Regions from separate parts of the Oleidesulfovibrio vietnamensis genome, predicted to be linked through region 3. Evidence: predicted binding sites of a transcription regulator. Region 3 holds the regulator's gene; each other region holds the start of a gene.
What was found. The regulator sigma-54, encoded in region 3, starts transcription at its own class of promoters, with help from an activator protein. The targets are predictions, from matches to a motif close to CTGGCACGGNNNNTGCTT.
Positions count from the first base shown of each region.

Region 1: the regulator sigma-54 is predicted to act here: its motif matches at 1,618-1,635, upstream of ACZ5D1_RS06545 (Flp family type IVb pilin).
Region 2: the regulator sigma-54 is predicted to act here: its motif matches at 2,498-2,515, upstream of ACZ5D1_RS01565 (flagellar hook protein FlgE).
Region 4: the regulator sigma-54 is predicted to act here: its motif matches at 1,729-1,746, upstream of nifJ (pyruvate:ferredoxin (flavodoxin) oxidoreductase).

Region 1 covers NZ_AP042419.1:1,498,402-1,502,612, reverse strand. The annotation lists gene ACZ5D1_RS06550 (sigma-54-dependent transcriptional regulator) at 1-1,268, shown strand, start outside; gene ACZ5D1_RS06545 (Flp family type IVb pilin) at 1,699-1,875, shown strand; gene ACZ5D1_RS06540 (A24 family peptidase) at 2,076-2,633, shown strand; gene cpaB (Flp pilus assembly protein CpaB) at 2,646-3,464, shown strand; gene ACZ5D1_RS06530 (type II and III secretion system protein family protein) at 3,461-4,211, shown strand, end outside.
Region 2 covers NZ_AP042419.1:357,088-361,298, forward strand. The annotation lists gene eno (phosphopyruvate hydratase) at 1-988, shown strand, start outside; gene folD (bifunctional methylenetetrahydrofolate dehydrogenase/methenyltetrahydrofolate cyclohydrolase FolD) at 1,245-2,105, shown strand; gene ACZ5D1_RS01565 (flagellar hook protein FlgE) at 2,583-4,088, shown strand.
Region 3 covers NZ_AP042419.1:2,056,705-2,060,915, forward strand. The annotation lists gene ACZ5D1_RS09340 (PTS sugar transporter subunit IIA) at 1-246, opposite strand, end outside; gene hpf (ribosome hibernation-promoting factor, HPF/YfiA family) at 250-792, opposite strand; gene rpoN (RNA polymerase factor sigma-54) at 844-2,268, opposite strand; gene lptB (LPS export ABC transporter ATP-binding protein) at 2,461-3,183, opposite strand; gene ACZ5D1_RS09360 (LptA/OstA family protein) at 3,184-3,723, opposite strand; gene lptC (LPS export ABC transporter periplasmic protein LptC) at 3,710-4,211, opposite strand, start outside.
Region 4 covers NZ_AP042419.1:3,153,667-3,157,877, reverse strand. The annotation lists gene nifJ (pyruvate:ferredoxin (flavodoxin) oxidoreductase) at 1-1,584, opposite strand, end outside; gene ACZ5D1_RS14175 (sigma-54-dependent transcriptional regulator) at 2,030-3,457, opposite strand; gene ACZ5D1_RS14170 (hybrid sensor histidine kinase/response regulator) at 3,473-4,211, opposite strand, start outside.

The sequences.
Region 1 (4,211 bases), 560 kb from region 3:
AGCATGATTTCGATCTTATCCTGACCGATGTCATGCTGCCCGGCATGTCGGGTGTGGAGGCCATTCCTCAGCTGCGTGAAGCCGCCCCCGGTTCCGATATCATCGTCATGACCGCCTACTCCACCAGAGAACTGGCGCTTGAAGCCATCCGTCTGGGAGCCTACGATTTTTTTTCAAAACCATTCAGCCTGAAAGAACTGGACATCGTGGTGCGCAGGGCGCTGGAAAAACGCCGTCTGCAAAAAGAGGTGACCACTCTGCGCGAAACGCTGCGCCATGACAGCCCGGTACAACGCATCATCGGCGACAGCGCCCCCATGCGCGCCGTAAAAACGCTGGTCGAAAAAGTAGCCCCGCTCGATTCGACAGTGCTTATCACCGGCGAATCCGGCACCGGCAAAGAACTGGTCTCCGACACCCTGCGCGCGCTTTCCGGCCGGGCAGGAGCACCTTTTGTCAAGGTAAACTGCGCCGCCATTCCTGAACATCTGTTTGAAAACGAACTGTTCGGTCACGAGAAAGGTGCCTTTACCGGTGCCACATCTGCACAGCCCGGCAAATTTGAGCTGGCGCACGGCGGCACCCTGCTGCTGGACGAAATTGGCGACATGCCCGCAGCCATTCAGCCCAAACTGCTGCGGGCCGTGGAAGAAAAACAGATCGAACGGCTGGGCGGGCGCAGACCGGTTGCAGTCAACGTACGCATTATCGCCGCCACCAACCAGAACCTGCGTGAACTTGTGGCCCGCAAAGCGTTTCGCGAAGACCTGTATTACAGGCTGGGCGTAGCCGTAATCATGCTGCCTCCCCTGCGCGACCGCAAAGAAGACATACCCCGGCTGGCGGAGCATATTCTCCGCAAACTGGGGCTGACGCTGGGCATACCGGTGCACGGCATCACTGCCGCAGCCGTACAGGCGCTTATGAACCACCACTGGCCCGGCAATGTCCGGCAGCTGGCCAACCTGCTGGAAAGAGCGGCCATCAGCGCACAGGGACGCATTACAGCGCAGGACATAGCCGCTGCACTTGCCGTGCAGAACGGTACATCGCCGCAGCCCTGCACCGCACAGTCTCCGCATGACGCCCCCGCGGCAGAAGACTGCCTGCGTATGCCCCTGCGCGAAACCCTGCACCAGATGGAACGCAACCTGCTGCTGGAAGCGCTGCGCAGGGCGGAAGGCAGCCAGAAAAACGCTGCGGCCCTGCTGGGCCTTACTCCCAAAAACATGTGGGCAAAACTGCAGAAGCATCAGATACGCATCTGAGTGCCGTCGCGTATCTAATTTTTTTAGACCCGACGGAACATCTCACCCCGCCGGCAAGCTGCTGTTCATCCATCATTCCCGACGACATCCCCCGCAGGACATCAGTGCTCCTGCTCTGCGCGTACCCTGTACACGCCTTATCATCTATTTTTTTTAGACTCACTTAGACCCCGCGGCACAAGCCGTCTGCCTGTCTGCGTTCTGCCCCGACGGTCTATAAATTTTAGATACGCACTGCCGCACCCCCCTTTCTCTTCGCCGGTCATCCGATGGGGCCGGACATCTGCCAACAAACATAATGTTATTTTTTACATATAGTTATCGAAAAAAATAAACCGCGCGGCGCGGCTTGGCACAGTGGTTGCCTATAGGAATGCACAACCGCGGCTTGTCCGCAGCAAACGCTTTTCCGCAAAAAGGAGAAAGAACCATGAAAAAGATCATCATGAACCTGCTCAAGGGTGAAGAAGGCGCCACCGCTCTGGAATACGGACTTATCGCAGCCCTCATTGCCGCTGTCATCGTGGCAGCCGTCACCGCGCTGGGTACCAAGGTGAGCGACACCTTCACCTACATCGACTCCAAGATGCCCACCCCCGGTACCTAACAGGGACACAGCAGAATCATCCGCCGACAGACCCTTCAGAGACGGAGCCGGCCTGCAGCCCCCGCTTACCGACAGGCCGTCCTGCAGTATCCGCAACCTGCTCCGCTTATCCGTCCGGCACGGAAGGGATTATCCGCAGACAGCAAAAAGGGCCGGAGCGCATCTCCGGCCCTTTTAGCCACAAAACAGAGGAACACACCATGCAGACCGTCATGCCCATCCTGCTTGTCAGCATTCTGATGACAGCCGTCGTCACCGACATACGGGCCATGCGCATTCCCAACTGGCTCACTTTTCCGGCCATGTTCGCCGGACTGGCGGGGCACGGTGCCGCCGGCGGCGCTGACGGGCTGCTTTTTTCCCTTGCCGGACTGGGACTGGGCGCAGCTCTGATGCTGCTGCCTTTTCTGGCGGGTGTGATGGGCGCGGGCGATGTGAAGCTGATGGGTGCGGCGGGTGCCTTTCTGGGAGCGCAGGGAGTGTTCGGTGCGTTCATATGGACCAGCTTTGCCGGCGGCGCCTACGCTCTGGGCGTTCTGCTGTTTCACCTGCCTCAGCTCCGGGCCGTGGGCCGCGCGCTGCACACATCATTTACCACCATGCTGGTTACCGGCGAGATGGCCTACACCCCCGCAACAGGCGGAAAGGCACTGCCCCGACTGTGCTACGGCGTGGCCATAGCAGCCGGTACCGTAACCTCCATGTACTTTTCAGGCGCATTGGATGCTGTCTTTTCCGGCATCATGGCAATCCGCTGACGGAGAACCGGCATGAAAAAATCATCACTCATCCAGATTGCTGTAGCGCTGGTGCTGGCACTTGGGGCCGGAGCACTCGTCTTCCGCATGATGCAGGCCCCCGCCCGCACGGCACAGCCCCCCAAAGTCGCCAGCGTCATGCTGGCCGTGGCGGCAGCTGATATGACCAAAGGCACAAGAATACGTGCCGAACAGATCACCATGGCCGAATTTCTGCAGCAGACCGCCCCCGCGGGGGCCTTTTCCTCCGCAGATGAGCTTACGGGCAGAGTGCTCGCTTCCGCCGTGACAGCCGGCGAACCCATCACTCCCGCGCGGCTGGTGGAAGACACCGTCCGTTACGGCGGCGTCAGCACCATGATCAGCCCCGGCAAACGGGCGGTGGCGGTAAAGGGCAACAATGTTCTGGGTATGGCCGGATTCATCCGCCCCGGAAACCATGTGGACGTACTGGTGACCATAGATGACAACAGGCGCCCCCAAGACAAGGCCGTGACCAAAACCGTACTGGAGAACATCCGCGTACTGGCCACCGGCACCGAACTGGAACAGCAGGGCGACGACACCGCCACATCACCGGTGGACATCTATACGCTGGAAATGCTGCCCCGCGAGGTGGAAGTGCTCTCTCTGGCTGCTTCCCGCGGAGAGGTACACTTTTCCCTGCGCAATCCGGCAGATACTGATTCCGTCAAAACAGCCGGCACGGACGTCCCCCATGCGCTTTCCATGCTGCGTCCTGCAGCCGCGCCCGCCCGCAAAGCGCGTGCCGCCGCTTCTGTGGAAGTCATCAGCGGAACACAGCGCTCAACACTGAGGTTCAGGCAATGACTGCTTTCAACAAAGCCACAACGCTTCTGGTATGTTTCCGCCATTTTCCGGTACTGGCTGCGGTGCTGCTGAGCGCCGTATGCGCGCAGGCTGCCATAGTGCCCGCCGCAGTGCAGCTGGCCGCCGGCAAATCGGTCGTTCTTGAAACCGCATCCCCTGTCCGGCGGGTTTCAGTGGCTGCGCCGGAGGTGGCACAAGTGCTGGTGCTCTCTCCCACACAGGTCTACGTAACCGGCGTAAAGCCGGGCGGCACCACACTGACGCTGTGGAACGCTGCCGGTGCGGTGTCCCATGTATTCGACATTCAGGTTTCACCGGATATCGCCCGCCTGAAGGAAATGCTGCACAAGCTGCTGCCGTCGGAAAAAGACATAATGGTCATGACGGTAGGTGAATCCATAACTCTGGCAGGCACGGTAAGCAGCCCCGCGCATATTGCCACAGCCATGGACATGGCCCGTATGTACGCCCCCGACAAAGTGACCAACCTCATGAAAGTCGGCGGAATGCATCAGATAATGCTTGAAGTGAAAGTCGCTGAAATGCGCCGCTCCGTCATGCAGCGTCTGGGCATTGATCTGGCTGCCGCGTGGGGCAACAGTTTTGCCTTTACCATGCTCAACCAGCTGTTCACACTTGACAATCAGGACGGAACCATAGGTGTGGGCCGCACCGCCGCTGTGCTGAGCCCTAACAATACCGGCGTGTTTCAGGCACCGGTAGGCGGCATGACACTGACCGGCTTTC
Region 2 (4,211 bases), 1.7 Mb from region 3:
GGACCGGCTGGGCGCCAACGCCATGCTGGGCGTATCGCTGGCCACCGCCCGCGCCGCGGCCAACTTCATCGGCATGCCCCTGTATCAGTACCTCGGCGGCATCAATTCCAAAGTACTGCCCGTGCCCATGATGAACATCATCAACGGCGGCGAGCATGCCCCCAACAACCTTGATATTCAGGAATTCATGATCATGCCCGTGGGAGCGCCCACCTTCAGTGAAGCGCTGCGCATGGGGGCTGAAATTTTCCACAACCTCAAGGCGCTGCTGGCTGCCGACGGTCACGTGACCAGCGTGGGCGACGAAGGCGGCTTTGCTCCCAACCTGAAAAGCCACGACGAGGCTTTCCGGTACATCATGCGCGCCATCGAGACCGCAGGCTATATTCCCGGGTCGGAAGTGGCCCTGGCCATCGACGCCGCGGCTTCCGAATTCTACAAGGACGGCAAGTATCACCTCAAGGGCGAGAACAAAGTGCTCTCCTCTTCCGAGATGATTGACTGGCTTATGGATTTCACCCAGCGTTACCCGCTTATTTCCATCGAAGACGGCATGGCCGAAGGCGACTGGGAAGGCTGGCAGGAAATGACCGTTAAAATGGGTGACAGCGTGCAGATTGTGGGTGACGACGTTTTCGTGACCAACCCCGACATTCTGGCTCAGGGCATCGATGAGGGCGTGGCCAACTCCATTCTTATCAAGCTGAACCAGATAGGTACCCTCACCGAGACGCTGGACACCGTGGAAATGGCCAAGGGTGCCGGTTATACCACGGTTATTTCGCACCGTTCCGGAGAAACAGAAGACCATTTCATCGCCGACCTTGCCGTGGCACTGAACGCAGGGCAGATCAAGACCGGCTCGCTGTGCCGCAGCGACCGTCTGGCCAAATACAACCAGCTGCTGCGTATCGAGGAAGATCTGGATGACGAGGGCATCTACTTCGGCCCTTACATGGCTTCGCATTTCGGGCTGGGCGAAGAGTAAACCGCGCTGCTTGCATCCTGCCGCGGTTGGCTGTATGTAGCCGCCACGGAACCCGCCCGCGGGTGAGGATGCAAACAATGTCATACAGGGATTTCACATATCCGGCGCATCGCGCCTTTGCGAACCCTGAATACGTGCGACCTGTCACCGGCCGGAGCTGTCTGCTCCGGCCGGTTTTTTTGTTGCGCCGGTCTGGCGGCGCGTGACAGGCTGCATAACCATACTATGTGCTGCATACACTGCAAGGAGTACGCCCATGATTCTGCTGGACGGTAAAGCCACCGCCGCGGCTTTGCGCGAAGAATTGAAAAAGGATGTGGACGCCCTGAAAGACCGCGCCGGAAGAGCGCCCGGGCTGGCTGTTATTCTGGTGGGCGACGACCCCGCATCGCAGGTGTACGTGCGCAACAAAGAACGTGCCTGCGCCGACGCCGGAATCCGTTCCGAAGCGTTCCGCATCTCTGCACAGACCACGCAGCAGGAGCTTGAGGAACGCATTGTCGCCCTCAACGCCCGTGAAGACATAGACGGCATTCTGCTGCAGCTGCCTCTGCCCGCCGGACTGGACAGCCAGCGCTGTCTTGAACTTATCGACCCCGCCAAGGATGTGGACGGCTTTCATCCTGTCAACATGGGCAAACTGACGCTGGGGCTTCCCGGCTTCCGGCCCTGTACGCCGGCAGGCGTGATGACACTGCTGGAACGCTACAACCTGTCGCCGGCGGGCAAAAAAACCGTTGTGCTCGGCCGCTCGAATATTGTGGGCAAGCCTTTGGCGCTCATGCTGGGCGCTTCGGGTCCTTTTGCCAATGCCACTGTCACCGTGTGTCATTCGCGCACTCCCGACCTTGCGCAGCAGTGCCGCGAAGCGGATTTTCTGTTTGTGGCCATCGGCAGGGCCAACTTTGTCACCGCAGACATGGTGAAACCCGGTGCCGTGGTGGTGGACGTGGGCATCAACCGGACGGAAAACGGCCTTGCGGGAGATGTTGATTTCGGCCCTGTAAGCAAGGTGGCCTCTGCCATTACGCCTGTGCCGGGCGGAATAGGCCCCATGACCATCGCGCAGCTGCTGGTGAATACCGTGGCTTCGTGGAAGAAACGCTGCGGCGTGTAACTGCGGGGTAACCGCATGCCGTCCGCCGTTGTCTCTGCCCCGGCTGCAGGAACACCGCCGTGAGGGCTGCCTTTCGCCGCGCATGGCGGACGGCCGCGCGGCTGCCGCTGCATACATAACTGCCCGTAACACAACAAACAGGCTGCACATGGTGCGGCCTGTTTTATTTTCTGCGGGTAAAGGCTGCTGCGCCCGTGTTGCCTGTGTCCGTGCTGCCTGCGCCCGTGTTGCCTGCGTACGGGGTGCGTATGCCGCTGGCGGGAGCATACATTCCGGCAGGCAACTTTTTCCTGCGGTGTTGCGGCGCAGTGATCTGCAGCGGCGGGCAGCGGCAGCTTGCGGACACCGCCGTGCGGGCGGCAGCGAGGTATGCGCCCCGCATGGTCGCATATCTGGCACGGTCCGTGCTTACTGCAACGCGGGGCATATTTTGCCCTGTGACCAAGCCCCGCGTGACCAACGGGCAGGAGACCGCGTATGACCATTGCATCGCTGTATATCGGAGCCACCGGCATGAAAACCCACAGTCAGGGTATGCAGGTGATCGGTAACAATCTGGCGAACATCAATACGGTCGGGTTCAAGCAGTCCATGATGCTGTATCAGGACCTGACGAGTCTGGATGTGACCACCGGGGGCAACAATCCCACGGTGGGCATGTCGCAGCAGGGTATGGGTGCCTCTGTGGCGGAGGTGCGCGTTCTGCACACTGCGGGCGGCTTTGAACCCAGCAATACCGTGACTGACCTTGCCATTTCAGGGAAAGGATTCTTTCAGGTGGCGCAGGGCGACAAAACGCATTACACGCGGGCCGGGAATTTCCGTTTTGATCTGGAAGGGTACCTTGTGGACCCCGGCGGTTACCGTCTGCAGGCCAAACCCATTGAAAATGGTGTGGCGGGCGGGCTTCAGGATTTGCAGCTGGTGGCGGGGGAAAACGGTAACATGGTGCTGCCCCCCAGTGCCACGACATCGTTGTCCATCATTTCCAATATCGGGGTTACCTCCGACAACAGTGCAAGCGCCACGGATCCGTATTTTTCGCTGCTGCAGCAATGGAACGGCACGGCGGAACCCCCGCTGGGCGACGGAGCATACGGGCACAGCGACAGCATAGCAGTATACGACGCCGCCGGAAACAAGCACGAGGTGTCGGTGTATTACGATGGTGCGCCGGACGGTCCCGACGGACAGCGCATTGTGGAATATGTCATGGCCATGCCGCCTTCGGAAGACGGAGGCGCAGGGGCTGGAACATCCGCCGCCGGGCTGCTGATGGCGGGTACGCTCACGTTCAACGCCAACGGCGAACTGATCAATATGACAGCCTATACCCCTTCAGGGGATGCTTCGCAGCTTTCCAGCTGGCAGCCGGCAGCCATGGGCGCGGACGGCTATCCTTCGTTTACGGCCACCTTTGCAGGGTCCGGCGGAGGGGCTCAGGTAATGACCGCGGGATTCGGCATGACAGGCACAGGCTGGACAGGGGGCGGCAGCGCCGCTTCCGTGGGCAGCAATGCCTCGCAGCTGCCCGGGCTTGCAGGCGCGGCCCGTCAGGCGCGGGTGACCACGGGGTACGAAGGTTCTTCCTCCAACCTGCACCGCACACAAAACGGGTACGCGCAGGGCGGTCTCATGTCGCTTGCCATTGACAGCGAAGGGGTTATGAGCGGCAAATTCAGCAACGGGCAGGTTGTTGATTTATATCAGATTCCGCTGTTCCGCTTTACCAGCGAATTCGGCCTGCGGCGTGAAGGCGGCAATCATTTTTCGGCCACCAGAGAATCAGGTGAAGCGCAGGAAGGAACGGCAAAGACAGAAAATTTCGGTTCCGTGGCGGCATCAACTCTTGAAATGTCCAATGTGGATGCATCGCGCGAGTTTGTTAATATGATTATCACGCAACGCGGATTTCAGTCGCAGAGTAAAGTTGTGACAACTGCAGACACCATGCTGCAGAAAGCACTGGAACTGAAGCGCTGATACGGTTCTCAGTAACGTTTCCTGAAATATAAAGGATGAGCAGATGCTCATCCTTTTTTGTTATAATTTGTGTTGTACAAAACAATAATTATGTGTTTGGATGGTGCGTAATCAGTGCAGGTG
Region 3 (4,211 bases):
GCGACCGACCACCAGCACGATGTGGTCAAGCCCCTCCACCTTGCCGTGCGGTATGGCTATGCCGTCACCGATGCCGGTTGTTCCCAGATTTTCACGGTCCTGCAGAATGCGGACCACGGTATTCTGATCCAGTTCCGGATATTTTTGGATGACCGGTTTCACAAGTTCCGCCAGCACCTCAGTTTTGGTGCTGGCGGAAAGCTCATGAATTATGAGGTCTTTATCCAGGTATTCACCCAGTTTCATTTTTTAGAATCCCGGATCGATCAGCCCGAAGTCTCCGTCCTTGCGACGGTAGATGACATTCACGCGGTTGTTCTGCGCGTTTTTGAAAACGAGAAACTCGTAATCCAGCGCCTCAAGCTGCATGGCAGCTTCATCAATATGCATGGGTTTGGGATCAATCTCATCAGTTTCAATGATGGTGCGCTCGCGCACGCCGTCATTGTCTTTGTAATTGAACACATCCATACGCACGCTGTCATCACTGCTGGAACGGCGCCGATCCTTAGTCTTTTCTGCGTGTTTCTTGACCTGTGCTTCCAGCTTATCCAGCACAAGATCAATAGTGGCATACATATCCTCGCTCTGCTCCACTGCAGAGAGATTCAACCCCTCGCCCGTGCATTGTACTTCCGCCTTGTGCCGGAATTTATCAACGCTCAACAGAACCTGTAACTCAAGGTTTTCTGACTTATTCAAAAAGCGTCCGAGCTTTTCAAAACGGCGGTTGGCATACTTTTTCAAGTGATCGGAAGGCTCGAAGTTCTTGAAAGTGAAAGCGATGTTCATAAAAACCTCCAGAGATTCAGTATCAGGCATTTCTGCCGGAAATCCTTTGGCCTAAAATACAGCTTTTCGTTTCGAAGAAGAAGGGATTCCCATAGCTGTACGATACTTCGCCACGGTTCTTCGAGCAATATTGACTTGCAACTTTTCTTTAAGAATTTCTCCGATCTTTTCGTCACTGAGCGGTTCTTTAGGATTTTCTTCAGAAATCAGGTTCTTTATCAGCGCTTTCACACTTTCAGAACCTACCTCTGTTCCGTCGTTTAACGCCAGTGCACTGTTAAAGAAATACTTAAGCTCCACAATACCATGGGGGGTAGCCACATACTTGTTTGTTGTAATACGGCTGACGGTTGATTCGTGCATTCCTATGTCGTCCGCTATATCCTTGAGAATAAGCGGGCGAAGCCGGGATACGCCTTCCTCGAAAAAACCCCTCTGATATTTAATAATGCTCTCAACTACTTTGTACAGGGTTCGCTGCCGTTGATAAAGGCTTTTTATAAGCCACGAGGCGGAGCGCATTTTTTCCTGCACGTAGTCCTTTTCTTTATCAGTGGTGCCCTTGACGCCTTCTTTATAAAATTCACTCAGCTGGAGATGTGGCAGGCCGTCTTCGTTCAGCAGGATGATAAAATCATCCTCGCTTTTATACACGTAGACATCGGGGCTGACATACGCGGGCTGTTCGTTACCGAAGCGGGAGCCCGGCATGGGGTCAAGAGTCTGGATAAGGTCAAGATATTCTTTAAGGTCGTCCATTCCCAGACGATATTTTCTGAGAAGAGGCTTGTACCGTCGTTTTTCCAGGTCTTCCAGATGATCGCGGATCAGCTCGACAAGCACAGGGTCGCGGTCGTATCCAAGCACTTCGACCTGAACCAGAAGGCATTCCTGCGGAGTACGCGCCGCTATGCCCACGGGATCAAGCCGCTGCAGCAGATGCAGCGTTTCTTCCACCTCTGCCGTACCGGCACCGGCCATTTCCGCCACGTTTTCCACCGTCGCCTGCAGATACCCCGCAGGCGAAAGGTTGCCGATTATGACTTCTGCTATGTCCAGCTGTTTTTCCGTGGCGGAAGACAAGCGCAGCTGCCAGCTGAGATGCCCTTCCAGCGTGGGGCTGGATGAAAAACGAGCCTCAAAGGCGGTCATCTCTTCCGGCACTTCCGCGTCGCGTCCGCCTGCCTGTTTGCCGGTACTGGCAAAATCGCCAAGATAGTTTTCCCAGTCGGCATTCTTTACCAATTCCTGACGGAAAGGGTCGGCTTCTTCTGCTCTCGGGGCTCTCTCTTCAGCCTGAGAGACTGGGCGCTCTTCCTGTGTTTCTTCAAGAAACGGGTTTTCCAGCAGTTCCTGCTGAACGGTTTCAACGAGCTCGACGCGTGAAAGCTGCAACAGTTTGATCGCCTGCTGAAGCTGGGGCGTCATCACAAGCTGCTGAGCGAGTTTAAGCTGCTGTCGTAACTCTAAAGCCATTGTTCAACCGAATCCTTAAGATTATAAAAGCTGAATATATTTTGTTTTTATTGCTCAGAGAATATCAAAGCCCTGATACCGGAGACAGCGGAAACGTATATTCCGTTCTGTTATCCAAAAATCATTCCAAAATACATTCCATGACTCTTTTCTGCCACATATATCTGTGTGATGCAACCGGAGCCGGGGGACTTACAGGCAGAAGCCCTCTCCCAGATAGACACTGCGGGCCTTGGGATCGGCCACAATGGCTTCCGGAGTGCCTTCCAGAATGACCCTTCCTTCGTAAACGAGATAAGCCCTGTCGCAGATATTCAATGTTTCACGCACATTATGATCAGAGATCAACACCCCGATACCTTTGTCGCGCAGTTTTTTGATTATTTCCTGAATATCATCCACGGCCAGAGGATCAATGCCGGCAAACGGTTCATCAAGCAGGATGAACTTCGGGGCGCGGATGAGGGCCCGGGCGATTTCCAGCCGCCGCCGTTCACCGCCGGACAGGTGCATGGCGTATGAATCGGCGATGTGGGTGATGCCGAACTCTTCAAGCAGTTCCTGCGCTCTTGCCTGCTGAGCTTTTTTGCTCAATCCCACATGTTCCAGAATCATCTGCAGATTCTGAGTGACAGTGAGTTTTTTAAAAACAGAACTTTCCTGAGGCAGATAGCTCAAACCGATACGGGCGCGTTCATGCAGCGGCCAGTCGGATATGCTCAGGTCATCCAGCTGCACCTCGCCGGCATTGGGCTTTACAATGCCTATGAGCATATAAAATGTCGTGGTCTTGCCCGCGCCGTTGGGGCCCAGCAGGCCGACAATTTCCCCCTGTTTCACATTCAGGGAAACGCCGCAGACCACTTCGCGCGAACCGTATTGCTTGCGCAACCCTGTAGCCTGAATGACCGCCATTTACTTCTTCATCCTTTTGGGGGCGGAAAAAACCGCATTGACGGGCTTACCAGGCGCGCCCAACACTTCACTTCTGTTCTCGTTCACATAAAACCTGATTTCCTGCCCGCCGATACTGTTGCCCTCGTCGCGAAGTACGGGGTCTCCTTCCATCACAAGCAGTCCTTCCGAAACCTTGTAGGTGGCCTTGCGGCATTCTCCCGATTTCGTCAGCTGCTTCATGCGTACATTACCTTCGGCCACCAGCCTGTTGATCTGGCCGGCGTCAATGGCAGGGCCTTCGGCGTCGTTTTGCTTCGCGGCGGCACTGGCGTTCTTGTCCAGATAGACGGAGATGGAGTCCGCCCACAGTTCAAACTCACCGCGCTGCACGTACACATCCTGTTCAAAAATGATCAGCTGGGCGTTGGCGTCATAAGTCATGGTCTTAGATGTGATGGAGGTGGGAATATCCTCTGCCGCGGTGGCGGGGGCGGCCTGCAAAACCAGACAGGCAAGCAGCACCATAATCATGTGGCCTGTTATGCTAATTCTGTTCATGACGTTTTTCTCCTCGGGCTAAGCCGCTGAAGCCGTCTTCAAGGTACAGAACCATGTCAACGCTTCCGCGGGCTTTAATGACGTTAGTGTCCAGCAGCCACAGCACGTCATGCATGGTACCGTTCATGGCGCCGGTTTCAAACCATACCTTTTCGGGCATGGTCAGTTCACGGGAGCTGCCAAGGTAGGTCAGCAGAGATGTTTTAAGCATTTTGTCTGTCTGCACCAGAACCACATCGTCCCACAGACGCATGGACTGGCTGCTCTGCTTTATTTCGCCCCAGCGCGCTTTAACACTCAGGTTGTCGTTTTGTTTTTCAAGAAAATAGACAATGTCGGGCTGCTTGATGCGTACAGTGTCGCCCTGCTGGTCATAAAACGCTTTTTCAGCTTCCAGCGTCCACAGTTCGCGTCCTTTTTCGCCCTGCTTCAGGCGCACACCCGACAGCGCCAGATCGACATTACCTTCCACGGCAGGCTGGGCATCG
Region 4 (4,211 bases), 1.1 Mb from region 3:
CATGGAAGCCGGCAGTTCCTTTTCCATGTCTTCAAGCGACCAGTGCGAGTTCAGCACGAACACGCCGCCGTCCTTGATGCCTTCCAGCACGTCGTACTGGTTGACGTATGCGGACTTGTGGCAGGCCACGTAGTCGGCACGGTTGACAAGGTAGGTGGACTGGATGGGGGACTTGCCGAAACGCAGGTGCGATACGGTGAAGCCGCCGGACTTCTTGGAGTCGTACGCAAAGTAGCCCTGAGCGTACATGTCGGTGTTGTCACCGATGATCTTGATGGCCTGCTTGTTGGCGCCCACGGTGCCGTCTGCGCCCAGACCGAAGAACTTGCACTGAACGGTGCCTTCGGGAACGGTGTCCAGAGCGGCGCCCACTTCCAGAGAAGTATTGGAAACGTCGTCAATGATGCCCACGGTGAAGTGGTTCTTGGGACCTGCCACCTTCATGTTGTCGTATACGGCAACAACGTCGGCGGGGGTGAATTCCTTGGAACCGAGACCGTAGCGGCCGCCGAGGATGGTCGGGGCTTCGCCGTGTTCCATGAAGGCGGTGCACACGTCGAGGTACAGAGGATCGCCCAGCGCGCCGGGTTCCTTGGTACGGTCGAGCACGGTGATGGTGTGCGCGGTGGCGGGCAGTGCTGCCAGCATGTGTTCGGTGGAGAAGGGACGGAACAGGCGGACCTTGATCAGACCCACGCGCTCACCCTGCTTCACAAGGTGGTTGACCACTTCTTCAATGGTTTCACAGGCGGAGCCCATGGCGATGATGACGCGCTCGGCTTCGGAGTGACCCACATAGTCAAACAGCTTGTACTTGCGGCCGGTTACGCCTTCAACCTTCTTCATTGCAGCCAGAACCTGCGTGGGAACCTGCTCGTAGAAGGGGTTGCAGGCTTCGCGGGCCTGGAAGTAGATGTCGGGGTTCTGGGCAGTACCGCGGATGTGCGGGTGCTCGGGGTTCATGGAATTCTGGCGGAAAGCTTCCACCTTTTCCATGTTCACCAGACCCTTGATGTCTTCGTAATCGATGACTTCAATCTTCTGCAGTTCGTGCGAAGTACGGAAGCCGTCGAAGAAGTGACAGAAAGGCACGCTGGTTTCAATGGCGGCCAGATGAGCCACCAGAGCCATGTCCATTGCTTCCTGAACGGAGTTGGAAGCGAGGAAGGCAAAGCCGGTCTGACGGCAGGCCATCACGTCCTGATGGTCGCCGAAGATGGACAGTGCGTGGGAAGCAAGGGCGCGTGCGGAAACATGGAAAACACCGGGAAGCAGTTCACCGGCGATTTTGTACATGTTGGGAATCATCAGCAGCAGGCCCTGCGACGCCGTGAAGGTGGCGGTCAGCGCGCCTGCGGCCAGCGAACCGTGCACAGCACCGGCGGCGCCTGCTTCGGACTGAAGCTGACGCACTGAGACGGTCTGGCCGAAAATGTTCTTTTTACCGGCGGCGGCCCAGTCGTCGGCCACTTCGCCCATGTTGGAGGAGGGGGTGATGGGGTAGATGGCGGCGGTGTCGCTCAGCGCGTACGCGATGTACGCGGCGGCGGTGTTACCGTCCATCGTCTTCATCTGCTTGGCCATGAGTATAAACTCCTTTTTCTAACCTTGAAGCATGATGTTATTGAGTGATCGTCAAAGCGGATTCGGGCGTCCGTGACAACCTCATGCGCTGAAGAATGACCGTGCGGCCTGCGGCCCTGAGCGGTCTGCTTCAGCCCCTTTGTTAAACAAAAAGTATGCCATGTGTGTCTTGTGGTTCAAAGCATGTGTTTACAGCCGGTTACCTCCTTCTCCGGATATGGTGCGTGTCCGGAGGATCGTACAGTGTCTGAAAAAAAGGACAGCGGCGGAGCCTGAATGCAGCGCCTCTATCTGGAAAACGTGTGCGTGAACGTGATGAAACTGGCTTGCGGCGGGCGGTTGCAGTGTCTGAAAAAGCGGACTGGTGTCGTGTCTGAAAAACAGGACAGCACATGTTCACGGGAACGTCCGTCAGGTACAGCATACAACAGCATGGCGCCAACAATCAAAGCACAATGTTGTTCTTTTTCAGCAACGCATAAAAATGCGAACGGGACAGACCGGAAGTCTCCAGAATCGCGGGCAGATCACCTTTGTGGCGCGCTATGACGCTTTCCAGATATTTTCGTTCCATCATGTGCTTGAACGACCGCATGTCCGGCAGCGGACAGGGCAGCCCGTCGGCATCCTGCTGATTGCGGGCGCAGCCGGTCTGTCCGCGGGCGGGCAGTTCGTCCGGCTGTTCGCGCAGCAGGTGCGCCTTGGCCGCCTTGATGCGCAGGTCCTGCGGCAGATGCATGGCGTACAGCATGCTTTCCAGCCCGGAAGCCACAAACGCCCGCTCCAGCACGTTGAAAAGCTCGCGGACGTTGCCCGGCCAGTCATGGCGTGCAAGCAGGGTGAAAAAGTCGGAGCTGAAACCCTTGTTGGGCACGTTGTACTGCTCGCACAGTTTGTCGATGTAGTACATGGCAAGGGGTTTCAGGTCGGTCAGGCGCTGTCGCAGCGGGGGCAGCACCACGTGCAGCGTCTTGAGCCGGAAAAGCAGGTCCTTGCGGAACTCTCCGCGTTCCACCATGGCATCCAGATCTCTGTTGGTGGCCGAAATAAGCCTGAAGTCGCTTTTCACTTCCTGTGTGCCGCCCACCGGTCTGAAGGTGCGTTCCTGCAGAAAACGCAGAAAGGACCGTTGCAGCGAAAGGGGCATTTCCCCTACTTCGTCCAGAAAAAGAGTGCCGCCGTCGGCCAGTTTGGCCAGCCCTTCCTGATCAGCTTCGGCCCCTGTGAAAGCGCCTTTTTTATGCCCGAACAGTGTTGATTCGATGAGGGTTTCCGTCAGTGACGCGCAGTCCACCACCACGAAAGGGCCGCCGGCACGTCCGCAGTTTCTGTGTATGGTGCGGGCGAAAAGCTCTTTGCCGGTGCCTGTTTCGCCGGTGATAAGCACATTGGTGTCAGTGGATGCGGCACGCGCCACAATGTCGAACGATTCGCGGATGCGTTCGCTGCTGCCCACCACGCCGTCCAGATTAAGCGCCACGGGCGGCGCCGCCTGTTTGTTCAGTTTTTCCTGCCGGTACTGCAGCGCCCTGTTCAGGGTAAGGGTGGTCTGCTTGATGGGCGTGGGTTTGACCAGATAGTCCCACACGCCGCCCTGTATGGCCAGCTCCGCTCCGTCGGGGTCGCCTTCGCCGGTCAGTATTATTACTTCCGGGCTGTTTTCGTGACTGCGGATTCGCGGCAGAGCCTCCAGTCCGTTACCGTCGGGCAGGCGCACGTCCAGAAACACCACGTCAAATTCTTCCGCGGCAAGCAGCTGCAGACCCTGTTCCAGCGTATGGGCCGAGCGGCTCTGGTACTGCAGGCGCGAAAGCAGGCTTTCGATGGTTTCGCAAACGATGGTGTCGTCGTCTATGACCAGTATTCTGGGCATGGTGCGTTCCGTTGATTACCCGAGAACCTTGCGGATGGTTTCGGAAAGGATGTTGCGGTTGTACGGCTTGGGAACAATGGCTTTGATGTTGGGAAATGCCAGCGCGCCTTCTGCGGCCACGTCGCGGCCGGAGACCATGATGACGGGAACTCGGGGGGCAATATCGCCGATTTCGTCCGCCAGTTCAAGGCCGTTGGTTTCCGGCATGTCAAAGTCGGTTATGACCAGATCGTAGGCCGAAGGATTTTCGCGCAGCAGCTGTGCGGCATGCGAGGGGCTTTTCAGCGCGCGCACGGTGAACCCCAGCGATTCGAGCACACGGGGTATGGTGTGCAGCTGGTCGTCGTCGTCTTCCACAAACAGAATGCGTTCATCGCCCCCGCGCAGGTCTCCCGCGTCGGAAATGGGCAGCGGGGCGCCTTCGGCGTCAAGCATGGGCAGCCAGACCTCGAATGCAGTGCGCCGGAAGGGGTCGGAGCTGACGCGCACAGCGCCGCGGTGCGCTTTGACAATGCCGTGCACCACGGCCAGTCCCAGACCTGTTCCCTCGGTTTTGCCTTTGGTGGTGAAAAACGGATCAAAAATTTTATCCAGAATTACCTGCGGGATGCCGGGGCCGTTGTCGCTGACAGTAAGCTTGAGGTAGTTGCCCGCTGATATGGCCAGTTCCTGCGCCGTTTCTTCCGGTACCGGTTCCTGTTCCAGATTGATGTCCATGGCACCGCCTGTTTCGCGCAATGCCTGAAACGAGTTG